4 regions of the Shinella sp. 1A1 genome follow, and region 2 is predicted to be linked to each of the others. Evidence: riboswitches for the same ligand, from Rfam matches in the RefSeq annotation. Region 2 holds a riboswitch; each other region holds the start of a gene.
What was found. A riboswitch is a leader RNA that binds a small molecule or an ion and turns the genes downstream of it on or off. The one in region 2 is predicted to bind cobalamin.
Positions count from the first base shown of each region.

Region 1: another riboswitch for cobalamin. It lies ahead of ACZ48C_RS12735 (aromatic ring-hydroxylating oxygenase subunit alpha); the one in region 2 lies ahead of ACZ48C_RS14445 (acyl-CoA thioesterase).
Region 3: another riboswitch for cobalamin. It lies ahead of ACZ48C_RS23435 (ABC transporter substrate-binding protein); the one in region 2 lies ahead of ACZ48C_RS14445 (acyl-CoA thioesterase).
Region 4: another riboswitch for cobalamin. It lies ahead of nrdH (glutaredoxin-like protein NrdH); the one in region 2 lies ahead of ACZ48C_RS14445 (acyl-CoA thioesterase).

Region 1 is NZ_AP039671.1:2,593,438-2,597,379, reverse strand. Features, by position in the region: gene ACZ48C_RS12745 (diguanylate cyclase domain-containing protein) at 117-1,181, shown strand; gene ACZ48C_RS12740 (DUF6656 family protein) at 1,187-1,792, opposite strand; cobalamin riboswitch at 2,089-2,281, shown strand; gene ACZ48C_RS12735 (aromatic ring-hydroxylating oxygenase subunit alpha) at 2,385-3,629, shown strand; gene ACZ48C_RS12730 (FAD-binding oxidoreductase) at 3,631-3,942, shown strand, end outside.
Region 2 is NZ_AP039671.1:2,950,360-2,954,301, reverse strand. Features, by position in the region: gene ACZ48C_RS14450 (DUF1852 domain-containing protein) at 1-402, opposite strand, end outside; cobalamin riboswitch at 735-938, shown strand; gene ACZ48C_RS14445 (acyl-CoA thioesterase) at 1,037-1,861, shown strand; gene ACZ48C_RS14440 (LysR family transcriptional regulator) at 1,864-2,751, shown strand; gene ACZ48C_RS14435 (outer membrane protein) at 2,955-3,749, shown strand.
Region 3 is NZ_AP039672.1:1,434,720-1,438,661, reverse strand. Features, by position in the region: gene ACZ48C_RS23440 (FecCD family ABC transporter permease) at 1-834, opposite strand, end outside; gene ACZ48C_RS23435 (ABC transporter substrate-binding protein) at 831-1,847, opposite strand; cobalamin riboswitch at 2,013-2,261, opposite strand; gene ACZ48C_RS23430 (ABC transporter ATP-binding protein) at 2,313-3,942, opposite strand, start outside.
Region 4 is NZ_AP039672.1:1,478,915-1,482,856, reverse strand. Features, by position in the region: gene nrdE (class 1b ribonucleoside-diphosphate reductase subunit alpha) at 1-528, opposite strand, end outside; gene nrdI (class Ib ribonucleoside-diphosphate reductase assembly flavoprotein NrdI) at 525-923, opposite strand; gene nrdH (glutaredoxin-like protein NrdH) at 934-1,155, opposite strand; cobalamin riboswitch at 1,401-1,615, opposite strand; gene ACZ48C_RS23650 (methylenetetrahydrofolate reductase) at 1,754-2,611, opposite strand; gene ACZ48C_RS23645 (aromatic ring-hydroxylating oxygenase subunit alpha) at 2,784-3,942, opposite strand, start outside.

The sequences.
Region 1 (3,942 bases), 360 kb from region 2:
GGCCGGCAATGCCAAGGCCGAAGCGCTTGGCTAAAATTCGAGCGACCGGATTAGAGCGGTCGAAAGAGCCGCCTGTTATGGAAGGCTGAGAATTCCCGCAGGCAGGTTCCCGTCCCATGGCTCAGAAGAAATCCTCGACGACCGATATCACGCTCAGGATCGCAGCGGCGATGAAGCAGATGGGCATCGACGGCCTGCCGCGCAATTACGAGCTGGTCTACGAGGCCTATGCGGGCAGCAATCCGGACCTCGTGCGCGATTTCATCGCGCTTGGCAAGTACAAGACCCAGGCGGCGCTCGACGAGCTCGGCCGCAAGTACCTGCCGCACCAGCACGAGGCGAGCGTGCTGCAGCGCTCGGCGGGCGCGATCAGCAACGAGATGAGCAATTTCATGGACCTGCTCAGCCAGGAACGGTCCTCGCTCAACGACTATGGCCGCCTGATCGGCGAGGCCTCGCAGGTCATCCGCAATGCCGGTGGCCTTGGCGAGGGCGCGCTCGGCAGCTCGCTCGAAGCCCTGCAGCGGGCGACGGAACTGCGCGTCAGCCACACGGCGGAAATGGCGGAGAAGGTCGCCGCGCAATCGGTCGTGATGGACGGCATCCAGAAGGAGATGGCGGAATTCGAGGCGATGAAATTCGTCGATCCGCCGACGAAGCTCGGCAACCGCCGCGCCTTCAACAAGGCGCTCGCCCGCGTCTATGCCAATCCGGAGCTACCCATGCTCTGCGGCGTGGCGATCGCCGAGGTCGATGCCGAGCGCCGCTTCACGTCCGGCCAGATCGAGGCGCTTTCGGACCATCTCGTGACCTTCTACGGCGGGCTCATCCGCCAGGCCTTCCCGGCAAGCGACCTTGCCGTGCGCTTCGACGGCCTGCGCTTCGGCTTCCTCTTCCAGACGGCGGACGAGGGCGAGGCGACGCGGCTCGTCGATCTCCTGCGCGCGGCCTTCCAGACCGTGGCGCTGCGCGATCCGCGCACCGGGCGCAATCTCGGCAACCTCACGCTGTCGACGGGGCTTTGCATGTCGGACCGGGCGGAAAGCGCGCTCGACCTGACATCCGCCTGCGAGCGGGCGCTTGCCGAGGCGAAGGCGGCGGGCGGCGACCAGACGGTCGTCTATGGCCGCGGCGACGAGGTGCCGGCCGGCAAGGAATGGATGCTCTACCGGGCGTCGTGAATGGACTATAGCGTCTGGATGACCTTGCGCAGCGCCTCGTCGCGCGCGCCGAGCATCAGCACGTTCTTCATCGCCAGCTTCGGATCGTCCGTGCGGAAGATCACGCCGTTGCCGCGCACCGTGCGGTCGATCGTGAGGCGGCCTTCCTCCTCGGTCGGGGCGATGGCGACGGCGAAATACATGCGGCCGGGCTTGCGCGATATGCCGGCGAAGAACTGGTCCTCGTCGCCGATCTCGGCCAGGAAATTGGCCATGTAGAAGGCCCATTGTACGTTTTCGAACTCCGCGAAGCGGCTGTTGGCGACGGTAATGTGGCAATAGCCGAGATGCGGCGTCCCGGCCAGCGTGCGGTGGAAGACCAGCTTGGGAAAGCGGATCGACCGGTGGAAGCCGTTGATGCGCTCGTGGGTGATGTCGCCGGCGCGCTCCAGCTTGCGGCCGGTGCGCTCGGCCACTTCCTGGTAGCTGAGATAACGCTTCTCGCTCGGGCTCCAGGCGATGCTCCGGTCGATGCGGCCGGTGCGCAGGAACTCCGTGTGCACGGCGGATCGGGGCGGATTGGCCCGCTTGAAGGCGACGGCGTCGTAGTACCGGAATTTCGTCTGCTGCACGCCTCGGGCACTCCATCCACGCGTCCTGTCCGGCAAAAGTTTATGGAAACGTCGTTAAGTATTTGTTTCAACCCGCGACGTCGCAAACCCGTAAGGAATATGGTCGCAATATGACAAGGGTTGTCGCTCCGGTGCCGACGGGTCGAAAGAGCGGGAAGAGCCCCCGGATTTGAAGCCTATCCATATGAGATATCAGGTGAAATAGAGGCCGCAGGTATCGATCTCCATGGTTGTGGCCTGTCGTCAAATCAAGAGGCCGTGTCGTTTTCCGGCATGCCGTTCGGACGTAGTTGCGCTTAGATAGGTCTACTCAAGGCGTCACCCTCGGCAGAGGGCGCGAAAATTGGGAAGCCGGTTGAATTCCGGCGCTGCCCCCGCAACGGTGTTGGAGGCGTGGAGAGGCCGACGGAGGAGGAACCCGGAAGGCGCCACGACAGTCCCGAAAGGACGCTCCTCAGCCCGGAAACCAGCCTGGAGGAACGATCGTGACGGCTGCGGCGGGCGGCCGGGAAGCGTGCAGTTCCGGGCCTGGCACCCGGGGGCCGTCTCCTTCCGTACGCCTCGGCGAATTTGGATATCTGAGGATCCCGGCATGGACATTCGCAGCGACGTGCTCCGCAAGCTCAAGAACCGGCGCGAAGGCTACAGCCTCGAGCAGGCCTTCTACACCGACCCCGATTACTACAAGCTCGACCTGGAGACGATCTGGTACCGCGACTGGCTGTTCGTCGGCCACGATTGCGAGATCCCGAAGGCCGGCAACTATTTCACCGTGCAGGTCGGCGACTATCCCGTCGTCATCACCCGCGACCGCGCGGGCACCGTGCGCGCGCTGCACAATGCCTGCCGCCATCGCGGCTCGCGCGTCTGCTCGCAGCACAGGGGCAGCGCCGCCAAGCTCGTCTGTCCCTATCACCAGTGGACCTACGAACTCGACGGTTCGCTGCTCTTCGCCCGCCACATGGACGAGAATTTCGACAAGAGCGAGCATGGCCTCAAGCCGGTCCATTGCCAGACGGTCGGCGGCTACATCTTCATCTGTCTCGCCGAGGAAGCGCCGGACTTCGCGCCCTTCGTCTCGCTCGTCGAGCCCTATATCGCCCGCCATCGTCTCGGCGAGACGAAGATCGCCTTCGAAAGCACCATCGTCGAGAAGGGCAACTGGAAGCTCGTCTGGGAGAACAACCGCGAGTGCTACCACTGCGCGGCCAACCATCCCGAGCTCTGCCGCACCTATCCGGAAGCGCCGAGCGCGACCGGCGTGCAGGGCGCGCAGGACGATCCGGAAATCTCCGGCCACTGGGCCAAGTGCGAGGCCGCCGGCCTGCCGAGCCAGTTCCGCATGTCGCCGACCGGCCAGTTCCGCGCCGCGCGCATGCCGCTCATCCAGGATGCCGAGAGCTACACCATGTCCGGCGCCCGCGCCGTGCAGCGCCCGCTTTCCAGCGACGTTCTGGAAAGCCATATCGGCGCACTGCTGCTCTTCCACTATCCGACGACGTGGAACCACGTTCTGGCCGACCACGCCATCACCTTCCGCGTGCTGCCGCTCGGTCCCGAACTGACCCAGGTCACGACCAAGTGGCTGGTCAACAAGGATGCGGTGGAAGGCGTCGACTACCGTCTCGACGAGCTCACCCATGTCTGGACCGAGACCAACGACCAGGACCGCCGGATCGTCGAGGAAAACGCCTTCGGCATCCGTTCCCCGGCCTACGAGCCCGGCCCGTACTCGCCCGTCGACGAAGGCGGCGTCATGCAGTTCGTCGAATGGTATTCGAACTTCATGGTCGACCGGCTCGACGGCTCGAAGCAGACGCTCTCGCGGGTAGCATGACATGAGTGCCAGCCACTTCCGCCACTTCGACGAACTCCATCCGTGGAACGACCGGCAGAACCTGCTGGAATGCATCGCAGCCACGGTGGAGACGGCGGACGTGATGACATTCACCTTCCGCTCCGATCGCGACAACTGGTTCCGGTATCTGCCGGGCCAGTTCGTCACGCTCGAACTGCCGGTCTCGGAAGACGAGCCGGTAATGCGGACCTATACGCTGTCCTCGACGCCCTCCCGCCCCTATGCCGTCTCCGTGACGGTGAAGGCGCAGAAGAACTCGATCGGCACGCGCTGGATGTTCGACAATCTGCGC
Region 2 (3,942 bases):
GTTGTGCTCCGGCAGCAAGACGCTGAAGTCGTAATCCCGCACGTAAGAGGAGAAATTATTCCCCACAACGCCCTGAATGCGCTCGTTCGTCTTTCGATCGACGATGTTCGTTTTCAAGATCTCGATCAACGGGAAGGCTTCGTTCTTGCCCCCCGCATCGATGTTCATCTCGACGGAAATGATTTCGAGTTCGACGGAATACCGGTCGCCGTTAGGGTTATCCCAATGCGCCAGGGCGTTGAAACGATTGTCGATCATCCGCAAGGCATTGCGCAGGTTTTCCTGGCGGCTCTCCCCTCGGGCCAAATTGGCAAAATTGGTCGTGATCCGTGTATTTTCCGATGGAAGATAATCTTCATCGAAGGAAATACTCTTGATGGTAAATGTAAAATCGTTTTTCATCGCGATCGTATCCTGATTTCCGAGAAAAACCCTGCATCTGTTTTCCGATAATCAGGGCTTCCAATCTTCTTTTCCGGTTTTCTCAGTCAGCAGTCTTCGTACTCTCTGGAGCTAACGGCGGTGCGTGCTATGTAGCTGACGAAAGCATTGGCAAAAAATGGTTTTATCTCATTGAAGCATGAGACATGCTCATGGTTCTGCCCAACGCTCCCATGATCAAAGTTCGGAACGCCGTGGACATGAGTTGCCGCTTCAAGGAGGCAGGCTTCAGCGCGATGCGCATCTCCGGCACATTCCCGCGACAGACGCCTTGACCCCTTCGGCGTCATGCGACATTGGTTCGCTATCGTGGTTCTGCGGGCGAAGGTCCGGAGCTAAGAGGGAATCTCGGTGAGGGCATGGCCCGAATCCGAAGCTGCCCCCGCAACTGTAAGCGGCGAGCGAAAGTCCATTCATGTCACTGAGGCGTTCCTCGGGAAGACGGACGGAAGCAATGACCCGCAAGCCAGGAGACCTGCCGCGATAGATAACGTCCACGGGCGGGGTGTCCCGGAGTGCCGCTTTCGCGTCGGTACTTCCGTGCCGTCGTCTCTGCGTCATGTCCATGCCCTGCCGCAACCTGATGGCAGCGCCGATGACAGAGACCACGACGACAGGAAAGCCCGCCCGGAACGGCCCGACAACCCGTCTTGTCGACATCGTCTTTCCCGGAGATACCAACCATCACGGCACCCTTTTCGGGGGAACCGGCCTTGCCCTCATGGATCGCGTCGCCTTCATCGCGGCGACCCGCTTCGGGCGGGCGCCCTTCGTGACCGCCTCCTGCGAACGCATCGATTTCAAGCAGCCCGCACGCATCGGGCACATCGTGGAATTCACGGCGATCCCCATCAAGGCCGGGCGCCGTTCCCTGACCGTCGAGGTGGAAATGGCGGCGGAGACCATTGTCGGCCGCAAGCGGCACACCTGCACGCGCGGCATCTTCCACATGGTCGCCATCCCCGAAGGCGAGGATGCCGCGCGCTATGCCTTGCCCGAACTTCTTCCTGCGGAGGAACCGGAACCGAGCGAGGCCGTCACCATGGTCGATATCGTCTTCCCGGATCAGGCAAACAGCGTCGGCCGGATGTTCGGCGGCGAGGCAATCGCCTACATGACCAAGGCCGCTTTCGTCGCAGCGTCGCGCCATTCCGGCAAGCTGGTGGTGCTGGCATCATCCGAGCGCATCGACTTTGCAAGGGCAATCGAGATCGGTGAAATCGTCGAGGCGGAGGCACATGTCGAGCGCGTCGGCCGCAGCTCCATGTCCATCGAGACAAAACTCTGGTCCGAAAACCTTCTGACGGGCGAGCGGCACGTCACCGCCACGGGGCGCTTCAGCATGGTGGCGGTCGACAAGGACCACCGGCCGGTTCCAGTCCATGGCGAGGCCATCGCCCTCGAGCAAGGGAGGACATGACCATGCTGGACAGACAACATCTGTCGATCCTGCGCGAAGTCGACCGCATGGGCAGCCTGACGGCGGCGGCGGAACGGCTGAATGTGACCCAGTCCGCGCTCAGCCACACGATCCGAAAGCTCGAAGAGCGCTATGGCGTCGCCGTGTGGGAGAAGGACGGCCGCAATCTTCGCCTCACCGAGGCCGGTCGCTACATCGTCAGACTGGCGCAACGCGTCCTGCCCCAGATGGAGAGGGCCGAAGACGTCTTGTCCGACTACCGCCAGGGACAGCGGGGCTCGCTCAAAATCGGCATGGAATGCCATCCCTGCCACCAATGGCTGATGGGGGTCACGAAACCCTACCTGGTGGACTGGCCGGACGTCGACCTGGAGCTGACGACATCATTTGCCTTCGGCGGGGTTGCGGCGCTGGCAGGATACGAGATCGATATCCTGATCACCCCGGACCCGATCGAGGCGCCGGGCATCCACTATCTGCCGGTGTTCGACTACGAACTCATACTCGCGGTACCGACGGATCACCCGCTTGCGCTCAAGGATCATGCCGAACCTGCGGATCTGCTGGAGGAAACTCTCTTCACCTATCCGGTGCCGCCGGAGCGGCTGGATGTGTTCACGCAATTCCTGGTTCCCGCCAACTGCCGTCCGCGACACCACCGGAATGTCGAGACCACGGAGATGATGCTTCAGCTCGTTGCAGCAGGTCGCGGCGTCAGCGCCATTCCGAGCTGGCTCGTTCGCCAGGAGGCAGCCGAGCTAGGCGTATGTGCGGTCCGGATCGGGAAGATCGGAATAGCCAAGAGCATTCATCTCGGCCTGAGAAGCGGCGACGAGGCCGTCGATTTCATCTCCGGGTTCCTAGCGACATCGCGGCGGACATCAGCTTGACGGTATCATCGTCTACCTTGCCGTAGCGACGCCGCCATCGCATCTGGATTGAAGCCAGCTATTTGTGACAAGCAATCGAAATGAGCGGGCTTCCGTCTCATTGATGGGGGAAGATTCCTCTTCTGCCATTTAAGGCTGTCAGTTCGCGCGCAGTGGGAAGTGTAGTCAGCGCTAGGCAAGGTTAATACCCAAAGTGGTTTTAGATGCTGATTTTGGGGCGCAAAATGAATCGCGTGCGGATTTATCGTGGGGTCGCAATGAAACGCCTCCCGCTCCTTGGGGCGTTTTTCCCATTGCTGATGTCTGATGCTCTCGCTGACGACGCTGCACTCCAAGCATCTCAGGCCAGCGTTCGATCAAGTGCTCGATATGATTGGAGCGGATTCTATATCGGGTTGAATGCCGGCTATAGTCGGAGCAAGGCTGCGACCAGGAACGACGACGCGTCCTTTGACCCAAACAACCATGAGTACTTCATTTATGACCCGCGAGGTGCCGGGATCGGAGCTTATGCGGGGTATAATTTCCAGTTCAGCAACAACATCGTAGCTGGCGTCGAAGTCAACGGCGCGTACAGCTTTGCGGATTCGGACAATGTCCCCCACCGCACCAATTCCGGCAGTGTTGATCCCAATTTCGTCGGCTACAGCAAACTGAAAAATCAAGGCTCGGCGCTTGTGCGAATGGGCTACGCCTTCGACGCTTTTCTTCCATATGTCACCGCCGGCGTGGCGCTTTCCAACTTTGAAGACGGTTGGACGCATATCGCGGGAAATACCTATAGCAAGTCCCAGACGAGAGTAGGCTGGGCTGCGGGGCTAGGCGTGGAATACGGCTTGTCCCCAAACTGGGTGATGCGTGCAGACTACCTTTACGCCGATTACGGCAAGACCCGCGATCTCGACTTCTCGGATGATCAGGGAAACTCGTGGTATGCGGGGACAAAGGACAGTTTGACCGTTGGGACATTCAAGTTGGGTGTAGCTTACAAGTTCTGATAAGAACGCTTTCCGAGCGGAAGCCTCCATCGGAACGGATCCATGCAGCCTGCCACGGGACGGTTGTTCGCCGTCGGCCCCCGAGGGGCGCTATTTCCTGAAATTGCTCGGTGATTTTATAAATTGGTGCCCCATGCCAGCATTGAATGTTTGTCCAGCTAGGTATAATTTTGCTCAATAAGGGCAATGATCG
Region 3 (3,942 bases), on a different replicon from region 2:
GATGACGAGCCCGACGAAACCGACCGAGCCGACCATGCTGACGACGGCCGCGGTCATGATCGCCGTGACGGCGAAGAGGACGATCTGGGTCCTGCGCACGGCAATCCCGAGCGATGCCGCGGCATCCGTCCCGAAAGCGAAGGCATCGAGGGCGCGGGCGTGGAACAGGCAGGCGGCAAACCCGGCAAGCGTGATCGGCACCGAGAGGTAGACATCGGGCCAGCGCACGCCGCTCATCGAGCCGAGAAGCCAGAACAGCACGCCGCGGGCCTGCTCCGCATTCGCCGACGTCGTGACGATGTAGGAGGTCAGCGCATTGAAGAGCTGCGAGCCGGCGACGCCGCACAGGATGATCCGCTCGCTCGACCCGCCCGTGCCCGAGGCAAGGATGCCTACCAGCAGGAAGGCGACCAGCGCGCCGGCGAAAGCGCCGCCGGAAAGCGAGAGGACGCCGTAGCCGAGGCCGAGGATCATCACGCAGACGGCGCCGGTCGACGCGCCGGCCGATATGCCGAGCACATAGGGCTCGGCCAGCGGGTTGCGAAGCAATGCCTGGAGGATGGCGCCGCACAGCGCGAGCGAGGCCCCCGCGCTGGCCGCCACCAGCGCCCGGCTGAGACGATAGTCCCAGATGACGCCCTCATGGATGCGATTGAGCTCGAACGCCGTTGCGAAAAGCCGGTTCGACACGGCCCTTGCGGTCGTGGAAACGGGAATCGCGATCTCGCCGATGGAGACCGCGAGGCCGATCATGAGGGCAAGGAGAAGGCTGGCGGCGATGGCGAGTGCCGCAAGCACCCACCACCGATACCGCCACGAAGCGGTAATCCTCACTGCGCGAGGCCGAAGGCCTTGATGCCGTTCGCCAGCGTCTCGATGCCGTCGATCGTGCGGATCGTCGGGTTCATCGACTGGGCGTCCATCATCACGAAGTGCTTGTTCCTGACGGCATCGAGTTCCCTGGTGACGGGATCGTTTTCGAGGAAGTCGATCTTCACCTTCGGATCGTCCGCGGCATAGCGGCGGCGGTCCATGGTCGCGAGCACGATGACGGCGGGATTTGCCTGCGCGATCGTCTCCCAGCCGACCAGCGGCCATTCCTCCTCGGTCGTCACGACATTCTTCGCGCCGATGGTCTTGAGGATATAGGCCGGCGCGCTGTTCTTGCCGGCGATGAAGGCATCGCCATTGACTTCCTTGCTGGAGAACCAGAACACGACGGGCAGGTTCTTGCCGGCCGCGCCGGCGATGGACGCCACGGCATCCGCCTCGCGCTTCTTCAACTCGGCGATCAGCGCGTCGCCCCGGTCCTTCACGTCGAAGATCTCGGAGAGTTCGGCGATTTCCCGATAGACAAGGTCCATGGTGAACAGCGTCTCGCGCACGCCGTCTCCGCCGTCCGTGTTGATCTTGGCGACGCAATCGGCCGGCGCGATATAGGTCGCGATGCCGAGATCGGCGAATTGCTCGCGCTTGCCGACGGAGCCCTGCGCGCCGACATGCCATTCGAATTCCGCGGCCACCAGATCGGGTTCCTGCCCGACCACGGCCTCGAAGCTCGGATCGTTGTCCGCCAGCCTTTTGATCCTGCTATTGGCCTCGGCATATTGCGGCAGCACCGGCCCGACCCAGACCGCCGTTCCCGCGACCTTGTCGGCAAGGCCGAGCGAGAAAAGCACCTCGGTCATGCCCTGGCCGATGGAGACGATCTTCTTCGGCGCTTTCTCGAAGGTGACCTGCCGGCCGCAATTTTCGAGCGTCAGCGGATATTGGGTGGCGGCGAAAGCCGCGCCGGCAAGGCCGGTAAGGCCGAGGGCGAAGGTGATGGTTGCGATTGTCTGGCGCATGGGAGCCTCGATCTCGGGGAGGGCGGCAATACGGCGCGGCGGTGCGCGACGGATTGCTCACGCCTCGTGGACGGGAAAAGCCCAATCGAGGCGGATGAAGGCCGTATATCGGCGAAGGCTCAGGTCAAACATGTCTGCTCCCTTCCAGGCATCCCCGCCCGGCTGATTGGATCGTGTTCGACGGCAGGTCTCCTGGCTCGCGGATATCTGTCGATCACCTGCCTTCCCGCGACATCCGCAGTGGCATGGCCCTTGGCCCGGAAAAGGCCTTGCCGGCCCTTCCCGTGATGATCGGCAATCCGCTTACAGTTGCGGGGGCAGCCACGGTCTTGGTCCCTGTTGGGTCGTCCGCACCGTGTTCCCTATTAATCCCGTCGGAGCCTTCCTCCGGGAACCGTCGGGCCCAATTAGGACGCCGGTCCGCACGGCGTCAAGTGGCGTCCTGCCCGATCTCTATCCCGGGTCTCAGGCGACCTTCGCCTCCTGCCAGACCACGTGCCCGTTCCCGACCTCCCTGCGGATGGAGAGGGGCGGGGCGTAGTCGAGCGGCTTGACGGGGCTGGGCAGCTCGCCCTCGTTCGGGATGAAAAGGCGGCGTTCGCGGTCGGCGTCGGCAATGGGCACCGCATCCATCAGCTTGCGCGTATAGTCGTGCTGCGGGTTCTCGAACACCTGGGCGCGCGTGCCCATCTCGACGAAGCGGCCGGCATACATCACGGCGACGCGATGGCTGATCTGTTCCACCACCGCCATGTCGTGGCTGATGAACAGGTAGGAGATGCCGGTCTCGTTCTGGATGTCCTGCAACAGGTCGAGCACCTGCGCCTGGATGGAGACGTCGAGCGCCGCGACGCTCTCGTCGGCGACGATCAGTTTCGGCGACAGCGACAGGGCGCGGGCGATGCAGATGCGCTGGCGCTGACCGCCGGAAAATTCGTGCGGATAGCGTCGCATCTGCTCGGCGGACAGGCCGACGCGGCGGAAGAGATATTCGACGCGGTCCTTCAACTCGCTTCCCGAGGCGACGCCGTGGATGACGAGCGGCTCGGCAACGAGGTCGCCCACCCGCATGCGCGGGTCGAGCGAAGCATAGGGATCCTGGAAGATCATCTGGATGTCGCGCAGCACCGGCCGCATGGCCGCGCGGCTGAGCCCCTGCGTGCTTTTCCCGCCGATGCGGATGCCGCCGCTCCACGGCACGAGGTTGAGCAGCGCCTTCCCGGTCGTGGATTTGCCGCAGCCGGATTCGCCGACGAGCGAAAGCGTCTCGCCGCGCCCGACGGTGAAGGACACGCCCTCCACCGCATGGACGCGCCGCACCGGCCGCTGCAGGATGCCGCCCTTGATGTCGAAGCGGACGACGAGGTTGTCGACTTCGAGCACGGGCGCTGCCTTCTCCGCCTCTTCCTCTGCCTTGGCCTGCGCGGGCGCGCGCTTGGGCCTGTCCGTCCCGGTCATCTCGCCGAGCCGCGGCACGGCGGCGAGCAGCTTGCGCGTATAGTCGTCCTTCGGATGGTGGAAGACTTCGCGCAGCGGGCCGTGCTCCACGTCCTTGCCCTTGTTCATGACGAGCACATGGTCGGCCATTTCCGCCACCACGCCCATGTCGTGGGTGATGAGGATCACGGAGACGCCGTTTTCGGCCTGGAGCTTGCGGATGAGAGCGAGGATCTGCGCCTGCACCGTCACGTCGAGCGCGGTGGTCGGCTCGTCCGCGATCAGGATTTCCGGCTTCTGCGCGAGCGCCATCGCGATCATCACGCGCTGGCGCATGCCGCCCGACAGTTCATGCGGATATTGCAGCAGGCGGCGCGCGGCATCGGAAATCTGCACCTCGTCGAGCAGTTCCTTGCAGCGCTGCGCCATCGCCGCGCCCGAAAGGCCCGACCTCGATCCGACGGCCTCGGCCAGTTGCCGCCCGATGGTCAGGACGGGATTGAGCGAGGTCATCGGCTCCTGGAAGATCATGCCGATATGGCGGCCGCGCACGCCGCGCATCTGTCCTTCGTCGAGTTTCAGGATATCGCGGCCGTTCATGATGGCCGAGCCGCCGGCCACCCGCGCGAGGTTCTTCGGCAGCAATTGCATCAGCGAC
Region 4 (3,942 bases), on a different replicon from region 2:
GCGGCCGGAGATGATCTCGTCGACGAGGTCGCGGGCAAGCTGCTCGTTGCCGCGCGCCAAAGCGAGCGCCACCATGCAGACGCGGTCCTCGTAGCGTTCGAGATAGCGCTTTCCGTCGAAGGTCTTCAGCGTATAGGACGTGTAGTACTTGAACGCGCCGAGGAAGGTCGGGAAGCGGAACTTCTTGTCATAGGCGTGGTCGAAGAGGTCGCGCACGAAGTTGAAGGAATACTGGTCCAGCACCTCCTGCTCGTAATAGCCCTCGGTCACGAGGTAATCGAGCTTCTCCCTGAGATTATGGAAGAAGACGGTGTTCTGGTTGACGTGCTGGAGGAAATACTGCTTGGCCGCCTGCCGGTCCTTGTCGAGCTGGATCTTCCCCTCCTCGTCGTAGAGGTTCAGCATGGCGTTCAGCGCGTGGTAATCCAGCGCGGTGATCTCCGGGGCCTTCGCCGGCTTATCTCCCGCGGGATGAGAAAAAGCGTGAGGCGGTTTTTCGCTCGCATCCCGCGGCGTCGAAGCGTTCATCGTGTCCAAAATCGTTCCAGTCCCTGTCTGACATTGTCGACGTCCTCATCCGTGCCGAGCAGCTCGAAACGGTAGAGGAACGGCACCGCGCATTTCGCGGAGATGATGTTTCCCGCGACGGCATATCCGGCGCCGAAATTGGTGTTGCCCGCCGCGATGACGCCGCGGATCAGGCTGCGGTTGCGCGGATTGTTGAGGAAGCGGATGACGGGCTTGGGCACCGCTCCCTTCTCCCCGCCCCCGCCATAGGTCGGCGAAACCAGCACGAAGGGCCGGTCCGCCTGCGGGGCTTCCCCGGCCGCATCGAGCGGCAGGCGCAGGGCCTCGACCCCGAGCTTTTCCACGAAGCGCCGGGTGTTCTCCGACCGGCTGGAAAAATAGACGAGGTCCCCCACCGCCTTTTCCTCAGGCGAGCGCGCTGATCATGTCCGGGCGGAAGCCGGCCCAATGCTGCTCGCCGGCGATGACGACCGGGACCTGGCGGTAGCCGAGACCCTGCACGAGCGCATAGGCATCGGCATCCTCGGAAATGTCGACGACATGATAGTCGATGCCCTGGCGGTCGAGCGCGCGGGTGGTCGCGGTGCACTGGACGCAGGCGGGCTTGGAGTAGACGGTAATGGACATGGCTTTCCTCGTTTTCGATCAGGCATGGGATATCGCCCGGCCATCCGCCGATGGCCGTTCGATGAATTCTCGGTGATAAGGGCGGCCGTCTACGGACGGCCGGACGCGGGGCGCCGCCTACTCGCGCGGATGGACTGGCAACACGATCGACATGACTTCACCCCGAGGCATTTCGCGGGGGATCGGGGGAGACGGCGGGCGGCATCCTGCACAACCCAACGCTCGCCATCCGGACACCCCGCCCGTGGACGTTCATGCTCGAGGCAGGTCTCCTGGCTTGCGGGTCGCGGCATCCGTCCGCCTTCCCAAGGCATACGCCCCAGTGGCTCATCGAACGAATGCTCGCCGCTTACAGTTGCGGGGGCAGCTCCGGATTGACGCGGCCATCATGGCCGCCCCGGATTCCCGTCTTAGCCTTCCATCCTTTCGAATCGAAGGAACCTCGAACACAAGATATAGTAGACGAGGTAAAAAATGCGTCAACGGCTATGGTGGATTTTCCACGGTTTCATTGCGCACCAGCGAGCGGGTCCCCGGCAATCGCCTCCACATTCACCGCCATCGACTTGTGGCCGGCACGCACGACCGGTGCCTTTGCCTAGCACCAAGAGCCGCGCTTGCGCAGCCATGCGGCCGACTTGTCCAGCCCGCCGAAGGGGAAGACGTGGATCTGCGTGATGGGGCCCGGCATCGCCGTGCGCCAGCGCTCCTCGACGGGGCCGACGACCGTTTCCGGCGAATAGCCGGCGGCAAGCGCCATGAGCCCGCCACCATGCCGGGTCAGGACGGAGAGGGAGTTTCCGATGCCGCACATGGTTCCGTATTTGATGAGCGTCGTGATCTTGGCCGGTCCCGCAACGCCGAGATGGATCGGAACGTCGATGCCGGCGCGCACCAGCCCGTCCGCCCAGGCGATGGCCTTCTGCGCGTCGAAGCCGAACTGCGTGACGATGCGCAGGCGGGCATCCGTCCGCTCGGCGAAATCCAGCTTGCGACGTAACGCTTCCAGCGCGACCGCATCGGTGAAATCCGGGCTGCCCTCGGGATGGCCGGCAATGGCGAAGTCCCGGATGCCGAAGCGGTCGAGAACGCCCGTTTCCAGAACGTCGAGCGAGGACGAGAAAGGCCCGGCCGGCGGCGTGATGCCGCCGCCGATCACCAGCACGTCCATGACGCCCGCCTCTTCGGCCAGGCGACCGACGCGCCGTTCCAGCGCATCCCGCGAGGCGATCCGCCGGGCGGCGAGATGCGGCACCGGCACGCAGCCGGCCTCATGCAGCCGGCGGGCGGCGGCCAGCGTTTCCGCCTCGGTCTCCGGCGCGCCGATATCCGTCAGGTAGACCCGCACACCCCGCGGCAGCAGCGTGACGAGGTCCGCGACCGGCGGGACCTGTTTCGGCAGGGCTTCCATCGAGGCTGGAAGCCGTCCCGTTTCCGTTCGCACCTGTCCGATCATTCTCACGCTCATGCCCGTTGAAAGTAATGGCCTGCTATGACGCCCTTTTCCGCAAGGCGCAGCATCCAACGCGTCATACGCTTGACGGCTTGCGCAAAAGTATCGTGGAAGGGCGAAACGGCAAGCCCCGCCGAAGAGGCGGGGCCCTGTCGCGTCAAGAAGGCGCAGCCTTTCAGGCCCGGCCGATCTCGTCGAGATACCAGCCGATATAGCGCAGCTCGTTATGCTCCATCGGCGCGATGGGGCCGGGCACGAAATAGTGCGACCGCACGCCGCGCGCCGTGTGCTCGATGATCGCCTTGTCCTCCTCGGTCGTCACCTTCCACAGCCAGGTGAGCTTGGCGAGGTCGTAGTCCCTGCCCGCCTCCGCCTTGCCGTCGACGAGCCAGATCAGCTCCATCTCGCAGCTCTCCGCCGATTTCGGGATGAAGCGGTAGATCATGCCGTGGTCGGGATAGCAGACGAGGAAGGTCGTGCCGCCGAGATGGATGGAGGTCACGCCGCCGTCGAAGTCGCTGAAGCGGCCCATCAGCGGGGCGACCGCCTTGCCGTCCTCGCTGCCGCTCTGCACCCCGTCATAGAGCGCATAGCGGAAGGCGTGGATCGCCTCGCGGCCCTCGCGCGAGGTCTGCCAGTGGTTGCCCGAGCCGACCTCGATGCCGAGCGCGCAGGTGCGCGCCTCCATCGCCTCGTTCAGCGCCTCGATCATGTGCAGCGGCTGCTCCAGCGCGTGGGTCTGGGAATATTCCGGATGCGCGGGGCCGCAATGATAGCATTCGACATAGTTCTCGACCGCCAGCTTCCAGTTGGCGGCGACAGGATAGCTCTCGCGGTGGGCGACGCGGGCGCTCGCCCAGCCATACTGGCCGCAGGTGGCGTGCAGCAGGTTCTCGACCTCGGAAAAATCGAGCGGCGTCTCGGCGAAACAGATGAAGATCAGTCCCTCGACGACGCGGACATGAATCTTGCGCAGGCCATGCTCGCCGCGGTCGAATTCCTTCGGCATCAGGCGCGCGGCCTTGAGGCTGCCGTCGTTGCCGTAGGTCCAGGCATGGTAGGGACAGACGAAGACCCGGGCATTGCCCTTCTGCTTCGTGCAGACCTCCGCCCCGCGATGGCGACAGACATTGAGCATGGCATGGATGGAGCCGTCGGCCGCGCGGGCGACGATCACCTGCTCGCTGTCGATGCGGAAGACCTCGAAATCGTTGACGTTCGGGATCACGCTCTCATGGGCGATGCAGTGCCAGTGGCGGCGGAACACCCGCTCCATGTCGCGCTGGTAGATCTCCGCGTCATGGTAGAACGGGCGAGCGAGCCCGTGCCCCGGC